Linked DNA regions of Chryseolinea soli. The protein of the gene in region 1 interacts with the protein of each later gene in a pairwise test. Links are inferred from orthologs where the notes say so. Each region holds a gene or a part of one and is shown in the gene's direction. Other genes may lie near its edges.

Region 1 (5,180 bases):
GTTTGCGGACGTGTCGGGATTTTGGAGCAAGGATTTTGTGCCTTCCTACTACCTCACCATCGCATCGGCCGGCTACATGCACAGCTTCTCGAAGGCGTTCTCCGTCATGGGCGAATACGACCGGTATTTCTACAACACCCCCAGCGACAACGCCTACATTCCGTACAAGAACACGCTCTCCGTCACGCCGATGCTCGAGTTCAAGCCCGTGCTGCTCAGCTTGAATTACTCCTATTATTTTGGCGATGCCCATGTGCACCGCATCATGCCGGGGGTGAGCGTTATCCTGGAAAAGAAAAATTTCAAAGGGATCGACCGCATCGCCATCTCCCCTTCGTTCTTTGCTTTGCTGGGGAACGAAACCCTCACTTCGATTGACTATGTGGCGCCCAAGTCGCTGCGGGAGGCCATTCAGAATTTCAGGCAATACGGCACCACCTACAGCCTGGTGCAGACCACCACCAATGTGTTTGGGGTGATGAACTATGCGATCAGCGTTCCGCTCTCGGTAGGTTTTAAAAACTGGGGATTTGCGTTCATGTATACCTACAATATCCCGAAGGCATTGCCGGGCGAACCGCTCACCCTTTCGGAAAGCTCGTTCCTTTCCGGCAGCCTCACCTATTTCTTTAAGGGGTTCAGGAAGAATAAATTCCCTTTGTAACCTACCGGGTTTTCAATATTTTGCGCACGTTATTCAAACGTGTGCGGAATGTTAAAATTTGCGAGTGCCTTTCTTATTTTCTTCTTTTTCACCATCATCCACCCCATTTCAGCACAGGATTACCGCTGGCAGCAGCGCGTGGAATACACCATGGACGTGCAACTGGATGTGAAGACGCACAAGGTCACCGGCACGCAAAAGCTCGTGTATTACAACAACTCCAAAGACACGCTCAACAAAGTCTACTACCACCTCTACTTCAACGCGTTCCAGCCGGGCAGCATGATGGACGTTCGCTCGCGTAACTATCCGGATCCCGACCCCCGCGTGAAGGACCGCATCTTTTATCTGAAAGAAAACGAGATCGGCTACCAGCACATCCAAAGCCTGAAACAAGACGGCAAGGACGTGGGCTATCTCGTGGACGGCACCATCCTGGAAGTGACGCTTGCCAAACCGATCCTTCCCAACACCAAGACCGTGTTCGACATGAAGTTCGACTCGCAAGTGCCCATCCAAATCCGGCGCTCCGGCCACGACAACAAGGAAGGCATTGCCTATTCCATGACCCAATGGTATCCCAAAATGGCCGAGTACGACTACCGCGGCTGGCACGCCTACCCCTATGTGGCCCGCGAATTTCACGGCGTCTGGGGCGATTTCGATGTGAAGATCACCCTCGACCCCACGTTTGTGGTGGCCGGCACCGGCAAACTGATGAATGCCGACAAGATCGGCTATGGCTATGAGAAAGCGGGCACCACCGTGAAGCGCCCCGAGGGAAACCTCACCTGGAATTTCGTGGCCAAGAACGTGATCGATTTTGCCTTTGCCGCCGACCCCGACTACACCCACGACAAAGCCCAGGTGCCCAACGGCCCCGAAGTGCATTTCTTTTATCAAAAAGGCGAAAAAACGACCGAGAACTGGGCCAAGATGGAACCCTATGCCGTGCAGCATTTCGAGTTCATGAACAAGACCTTTGGCAAATACCCCTACGACACCTATTCCATCATCCAAGGTGGCGACGGCGGCATGGAATATCCCATGTGCACGTTGATCATGGGCGAAGGAACCTTTGCTGCCCTGGAAGGTGTCATGTCGCACGAAGTATCGCACAGTTGGTTCCAGGGCGTGCTGGCCTCGAACGAATCGCTCTATCCCTGGATGGATGAAGGCTATACCGATTTTGCCAGTCACGAATCCAAAGCCGCGTTGTTCAACACGCCGGTGGCGGAGGCACACCAGGGAAGTTATACCGGATATTTTACGCTCATCAAACGCGGCCTGCAGGAACCCATCAGCCAGCATGCCGACCACTACAACACCAACACCGGCTACAGCACGGCAGCCTATTCCATGGGTACCATCTTCCTTCACCAATTGAAGTATGTCATCGGCGAAGAGAATTTCTACAAAGGCATGCGTCAATACTACAACACCTGGAAGTTCAGGCATCCCGAACCAAACGATTTCATCCGCGTGATGGAAAAAGTTTCGGGATTGCAATTGGGTTGGTATTTGCGCTATTGGGTGTTCACCACGAAGAAGATCGATTACGGCATCCAAAGCGTTGTGGACCAGGATGGCAGCACCTATGTGACGCTGGAGCGGATCGGCGAGTTCCCCATGCCGGTGGACCTGCTGGTGACTTACAAGGACGGCTCCAAAGAAATGTTCTACGTTCCCCTCAATGAAACACTGGGCAACAAACCCGTAGAAGACAAAACCATTCCACGCACCGATCTGGAAGCGTGGCCCTGGGTGAATCCCACCTACACCGTGAAGGTGGCGCACAAAGCAGACGACATTGCGTTTGTGCAGATCGATCCCTCACAACGCATGGCCGATGTGGAGATGAAGAACAACACCATCGACATCCAGGAAGGCTTGAAAGCCTACGAAGATCCCACACAAAAGTAATTGCCGGATCGCGCGCGTTGATGACGCCCGCATGGGACATTAAACACTAAATTTTTCTAGCTTTATGGCCGAGTGTTTATGCAACCTATGAAACCCGAACAGGCAAAAGCAGAGATCGAAAAACTCACCGAAAAGATCAATCACCACAATGATCTTTACTATCAACAGAACCGCACCGAGATCAGCGACCTGGAGTTCGACAAGCTCCTGGAAAAACTGATTGCGCTGGAGGAAGAATTTCCGCAGTTCAAGGACTCCCACTCTCCCACACAACGGGTGGGTGGCACTGTGACCAAGGAGTTTGCTACCGTCTATCACAAGTATCCCATGCTCTCGCTGAGCAATACCTACAGCCAGGAAGAGCTGGAGGACTTCGACGGGCGCGTCGCCAAGGCACTCGACGGCGAGGCCTATGAATATTTTTGCGAACTAAAATTCGACGGCGTCTCCATCAGCCTCACCTACGAGAACGGTCTGCTCACCCGGGGCGTCACCCGCGGCGACGGCGTGCGCGGCGACGATGTGACAGCCAACGTGATGACTGTCCGCAACATTCCCCTGAAAGCAAAAGGCAAAAACGTTCCACCCGCCTTTGAAGTGCGCGGCGAAGTGTTCATGCCCAAGCATGCCTTTCAACAGTTGAACAAAGAGCGCGAAGACATTGGCGAAGAAAAATACGCCAACGCCCGCAATACCACCTCGGGCACGCTGAAAATGCAAAACTCCGCCGAAGTGGCGCGACGCAAACTGGATTGCTTTGCCTACTATCTGCTGGGCGACGAAACCGGGCTGAAGACGCACGAGGAAAGCATTCACAAACTCGAATCGTGGCGCTTCAACGTATCGCCTACCTACAAAAAGTGTAAGAATATTCAGGAGGTGCTCGAATATATTCAGCATTGGGAGAACAAACGCCAGGAGTTGCCCCTGGAGACCGACGGTGTGGTGATCAAAGTGAACAGCCTTGAGCAACAACGCCAGCTGGGCTTCACCGCAAAAAGTCCGCGGTGGGCCATTGCCTATAAATACAAAGCCCAGAGCATCAGCACGCGGCTGAACGGCATCACCTACCAGGTGGGCCGCACCGGTGCCGTGACACCAGTAGCCGAACTGGAACCCGTTTTCCTGGCCGGCACCACCGTGAAGCGCGCGTCGCTTCACAATGCCAACGAGATCGCCCGGTTGGACCTGCGCATCGGCGATTATGTTTATGTCGAAAAGGGTGGCGAGATCATTCCGAAGGTCACTGGTGTGGAGATGGAGAAACGGCCCAAAGGAAGTGCGCCCGTGGTCTACATCGACAAATGTCCCGAATGTGGCACCAAACTCGTACGCGTGGAAGGCGAAGCCGCGTTCTATTGCCCCAACCTCGACGGCTGTCCACCCCAGATCAGGGGGCGCATCGAACATTTTATCCAGCGCAAGGCGATGGACATCGACTCGCTGGGTGAAAAAACGATCGAGCAACTGCACCTGCTTGGGCTTGTAAAAAGTCCCGCCGATCTCTACGACCTGAAGAAAGAAGACTTGCTGCGCCTGGAGGGTTTCAAGGAGAAATCGGCGCAAAATCTGTTGGCCGGCATCGACAAATCGCGCGAAGTGCCGTTTGAGAGTGTACTGTTTGCCATCGGCATCCGCTACGTGGGCAAGACGGTGGCCGAAAAGCTGGCGCGCTATTTCAAGACCATCGAAAAGGTAGCCGCCGCCTCCAAAGAGGAATTGCTGGCCGCCCCGGAGATCGGTGAAAAAATCGCCCAAACGGTTTTTGATTACTTCCGAAACCCGGAAAGTCAGCGAGAGATCGCGCGCCTCAAAGCGGCCGGTCTCCATTTTGAAAGCACGGCTAAAGAACCCGAAAAGGAAAGCGATGTGCTCGGAAACAAGTCGTTCGTGATCTCGGGTGTTTTTGAGAAGTACGAACGGGAGGAATTACAGGAGATCATCCTCAAGAATGGCGGCCGGGTGCTGTCTTCTGTTTCCGGAAAGTTGGATTATTTGCTGGCAGGTGATAATATGGGGCCTTCAAAGCGCGAGAAGGCGGAAAAACTCGGTGTGACGATTATTTCCGAACTGGATTTTGAAAAATTGATGAAAGGATAAATAACCTCTAGGACTCTTGATAAAGCTGAATTTTCTAAAAATGAGGACGGACCGGTTGCTGAAAAAAAATAAGGCAGTCCGGAGTACCGTATCGTATAAAAAAGCGGAGAAGATCGGCATTATTTTCAGCGTAGAGGATAAACCCAAGCACGACACGGTAAAAGAACTGGTCCGTAAATTCGAACAGGATGGCAAGCAGGTAGAGGTGCTGGAGTTTCTACCCAACAACAAGGACAACTACGAATTCAAATTCAACTTCTTCTCCGAAAAGGACCTCTCCCTATTGGGCCACATCACCTCGCCGGACGCCATCAACTTTGCGGAGGTCCCGTTCGACTTTTTATACTATCTCGACACCACGCCCAATCCGCTGGTGCTCAACATCCTGGCGCGCAGCCAGGCCAAGTGCCGCGTAGGATGCGCCTGGGAAGACGGCCTCCCGTATTTTGAATTCATGATCGATTCCCTGAATGGCCTCCGGGAAATGATCGAC
Region 2 (3,359 bases), 180 kb from region 1 along the record:
TATTTGAAATGGGGGACGCCTGTGCTTGCGCTGTACTTGCCGGGCCAGGCTGCGCCACCTATGCCTTCGACCTCGATGATTTTTTGTGAAATGCCCTGATAAGCGGGTACAAGCATCAGCAACGTGAGCAGCATCCGGTTCTTCATAACGGCCAACAAAGGGTTAGTTTAGGTTACATCCAGTCCTGGTGAATGGCTCGCGCGGTTCGCTGTGCCATGCCACTATGAACAGGCACTAAAGATAGTTGCTGCCCGCAACGCCCCAAAATCCGGCCCGGAAATTCGCGGCTTTATCGCTTAACTTATCGGGGTGCGGCACGTTCTTTTTTCCTTAAATCCTTATTTTTGGGCCTTTAACAACAACCTGATGGCCGAATACAGCAAAGACGAGATCAAGCGCATCGAAGAAAAGTGGCGGGTGAAATGGCAGCAAAGTGGCGTCTACGAAACTGATAATCACTCAGATAAGCCAAAATACTACGTACTGGACATGTTTCCCTATCCCTCCGGGGCGGGGCTACATGTGGGGCACCCGCTGGGCTACATCGCCTCCGATATCGTGACACGCTATAAGCGCCTGAAGGGGTTTAATGTGCTCCATCCCATGGGCTTTGATGCCTTTGGGCTCCCTGCCGAGCAATATGCCATCCAAACCGGCCAGCATCCGCGCGTGACCACCGAAAAGAACATGGCCACCTATATCGCCCAACTGAGCAAGATCGGTTTTGCCTTTGACTGGGATCGCAAAGTGGTGACCAGCGACCCCTACTACTACAAATGGACGCAGTGGATCTTCATGCAGTTGTTCAACGCCTGGTATGACCGGACCGCGAACAACAAGGTGGGCAAAGCCCGCCCCATGAAAGAGCTGGTGGCCGAACTGGAAAAGAACGGCAACCAGAACATTGTCGCCGCCTGCGATGACGAAACGCCCGCGATCACCGCGGCGCAGTGGACGGCGTTCAACGAAATTGAAAAAGAAAACTTCCTCCAAAAATACCGCATCGCCTACCTGGCCGAAACCATGGTGAACTGGTGCGCTGCCCTGGGCACCGTGTTGTCGAACGACGAAGTGAAAGACGGCGTGAGCGAACGCGGGGGCTACCCGGTGGAACGCATCAAGATGTTGCAATGGAACATGCGCATTTCGGCCTACGCCGAACGGCTGCTGACGGGCCTGGACACCATCGACTGGCCCGAGCCGGTCAAGGAAATGCAACGCAATTGGATTGGCAAGTCGGTAGGCTGTGAACTCGATTTCAAGCTGGCCTCGGGCGATGATTCCATTCGCGTGTTCACGACGCGCATCGATACGATCTACGGCGTGACGTTCATGGTGCTTGCGCCCGAACACGAACTCGTAGAGAAGATCACCACACCCGCACAACGCAACGAAGTGACCCACTATGTGGAGGTGGCCAAGAACCGCAGCGAGCGCGAGCGGATGAGCGAAGTGAAGCGCATCAGTGGCGCCTTCACGGGAGCGTACGTCATCAACCCGTTCAACCACGAGAAGGTGCCCGTCTGGATCGCCGACTACGTGTTGGCCGGCTATGGCACCGGCGCGGTGATGGCCGTACCCAGCAGCGACACGCGTGACTATGCTTTTGCAAAACATTTTAACCTTCCCATCGTCGACGTGCTGGAAGGTCCTACGAGCGACATTACCAAAGACAACTTCGAGCCCAAGTCGGGCAAGATGATAAACTCCGGCATGCTCAATGGCCTGCCCTGGCAGGAAGCCATTGAAAAGGCGCTGCAACACGTGGAGACCTTGGGCATCGGTACACGCAAAGTGAACTACCGCATGCGCGACGCCATCTTTGGCCGCCAGCGCTATTGGGGCGAGCCCTTCCCGGTGTATTTCGACAAAGGCATTCCCAAGCTGGTGAGCGAAAAAGATCTGCCCGTGACGTTGCCAGAGATCGATGCCTACAAACCCACCGAAACCGGCGAACCTCCCCTGGGCCGCGCCAAAGGCTGGAACTACAACGGTCATCCTTACGAACTCACCACCATGCCCGGCTGGGCGGGGTCGAGCTGGTACTGGTTCCGCTACATGGACCCGGAGAACGATAAGGCCTTCGCCAGCAAAGAAGCGCTCGATTATTGGAAAGATGTCGATTTGTATATCGGCGGTTCAGAGCACGCCACCGGCCACTTGTTGTACTCACGCTTCTGGTGCAAGGTGATGAAAGACCTGGGCTATGTATCGCCGGAGGAACCATTTAAAAAGCTGATCAACCAAGGCCATATTCAAGGTATTTCCAAACTCGCTTACCGGATCAACGGTACGAATAAGTTTGTATCCTATAACCTGCGGAAGCAATACGAAGTAACGCCGCTGCACGTGGACATCACCTTCGTGGATGGCGACGTGCTGGACGTGGAGAAGTTCAGGATGTGGAGAGACGATCTGAAAGACATCGAGCTGATCCTGGAAGACGGCAAATACATCTGCGGCTCGGAAGTCGACAAGATGTCGAAGCGCTACTACAATGTAGTGAACCCCGACGACATCGTGGAAAGCTATGGCGCCGACACGTTGCGCATGTACGAGATGTTCCTCGGTCCGCTGGAGCTGTCGAAGCCCTGGAACACCAACGGCATCGACGGCGTGTTCAAATTCCTGCGCCGGTTCTGGAACCTGTTCCACGACAACCAGGGCAACTTCAACGTGAGCAGCGAAGCACCCACGCCCGAAGAATTGAAAGTGCTGCACAAAACACTGAAGAAGATCGCTTACGACATTGAGCATTTTTCGTTCAACACGTCGGTAAGCGAGTTTATGATCTGCTGCAACGAGTTGAGTAGCCTGAAGAGTAATAAGCGCGCCATACTGGAGCCGTTGTTGATTACACTTGCACCGTTTGCTCCCCACATCGCCGACGAACTTTGGGAAAAACTGGGCTACAAAGAATCGATCCTTTACGCCACGTTCCCGCAATACAACGAGGAATATCTGACAGAGAGCTCGTTTGAATATCCGATCTCCATCAATGGAAAAGTGCGGATGAAGATGAACTTTGCGCTGGATATGCCGAAGGATGATATCGAGAAGCTGGTGATGGCTTCGGAGGTGGTGCAGAAATGGACAGAGGGGAAAGCACCGAAGAAGGTGATTGTTGTGCCGGGGCGGATTGTGAATGTGGTGATTTAATTGGCATTGGCGCATTTGAACTCTGGTGGCGGTGAAGGGCTGGTTCAAAAAACTTGTTGGTGGGACACCAACAAGTGGGTGATGTTGCTCGATTTGAAATTCTGATTTGCTTGGGTGTTGGGGCGCAATGTCTTGTTGGTGGAGAGCATCAGCAAGGATGGCGCATGGCGAAAGTTCGGGCGCATTTTGAATTGTAGTTG

The links. The genes of interacting proteins can lie anywhere in the genome.
Region 2: the proteins of ligA (region 1) and leuS interact in binary tests that used the Escherichia coli proteins (3 or more experiments, as listed by UniProt). The link is inferred for Chryseolinea soli from one-to-one orthologs.

The regions. Positions count from the first base shown.
Region 1 is NZ_CP032382.1:6,377,544-6,382,723, forward strand. What follows is about bases 2,221-5,180. They hold ligA (NAD-dependent DNA ligase LigA), read left to right. Parts: upstream 2,221-2,674; coding sequence 2,675-4,687; downstream 4,688-5,180. Other genes in these bases: D4L85_RS26595 (M1 family metallopeptidase), read left to right, coding at 2,221-2,587; D4L85_RS26605 (DUF6913 domain-containing protein), read left to right, coding at 4,728-5,180. Outside these bases: D4L85_RS26590 (hypothetical protein), read left to right, coding at 1-664; more of D4L85_RS26595, read left to right, coding at 713-2,220. UniProt on the Escherichia coli protein: DNA ligase that catalyzes the formation of phosphodiester linkages between 5'-phosphoryl and 3'-hydroxyl groups in double-stranded DNA using NAD as a coenzyme and as the energy source for the reaction.
Region 2 is NZ_CP032382.1:6,562,422-6,565,780, forward strand. It holds leuS (leucine--tRNA ligase), read left to right. Parts: upstream 1-366; coding sequence 367-3,159; downstream 3,160-3,359. Other genes in the region: D4L85_RS27380 (hypothetical protein), read right to left, coding at 1-146; D4L85_RS34545 (hypothetical protein), read right to left, coding at 3,204-3,344.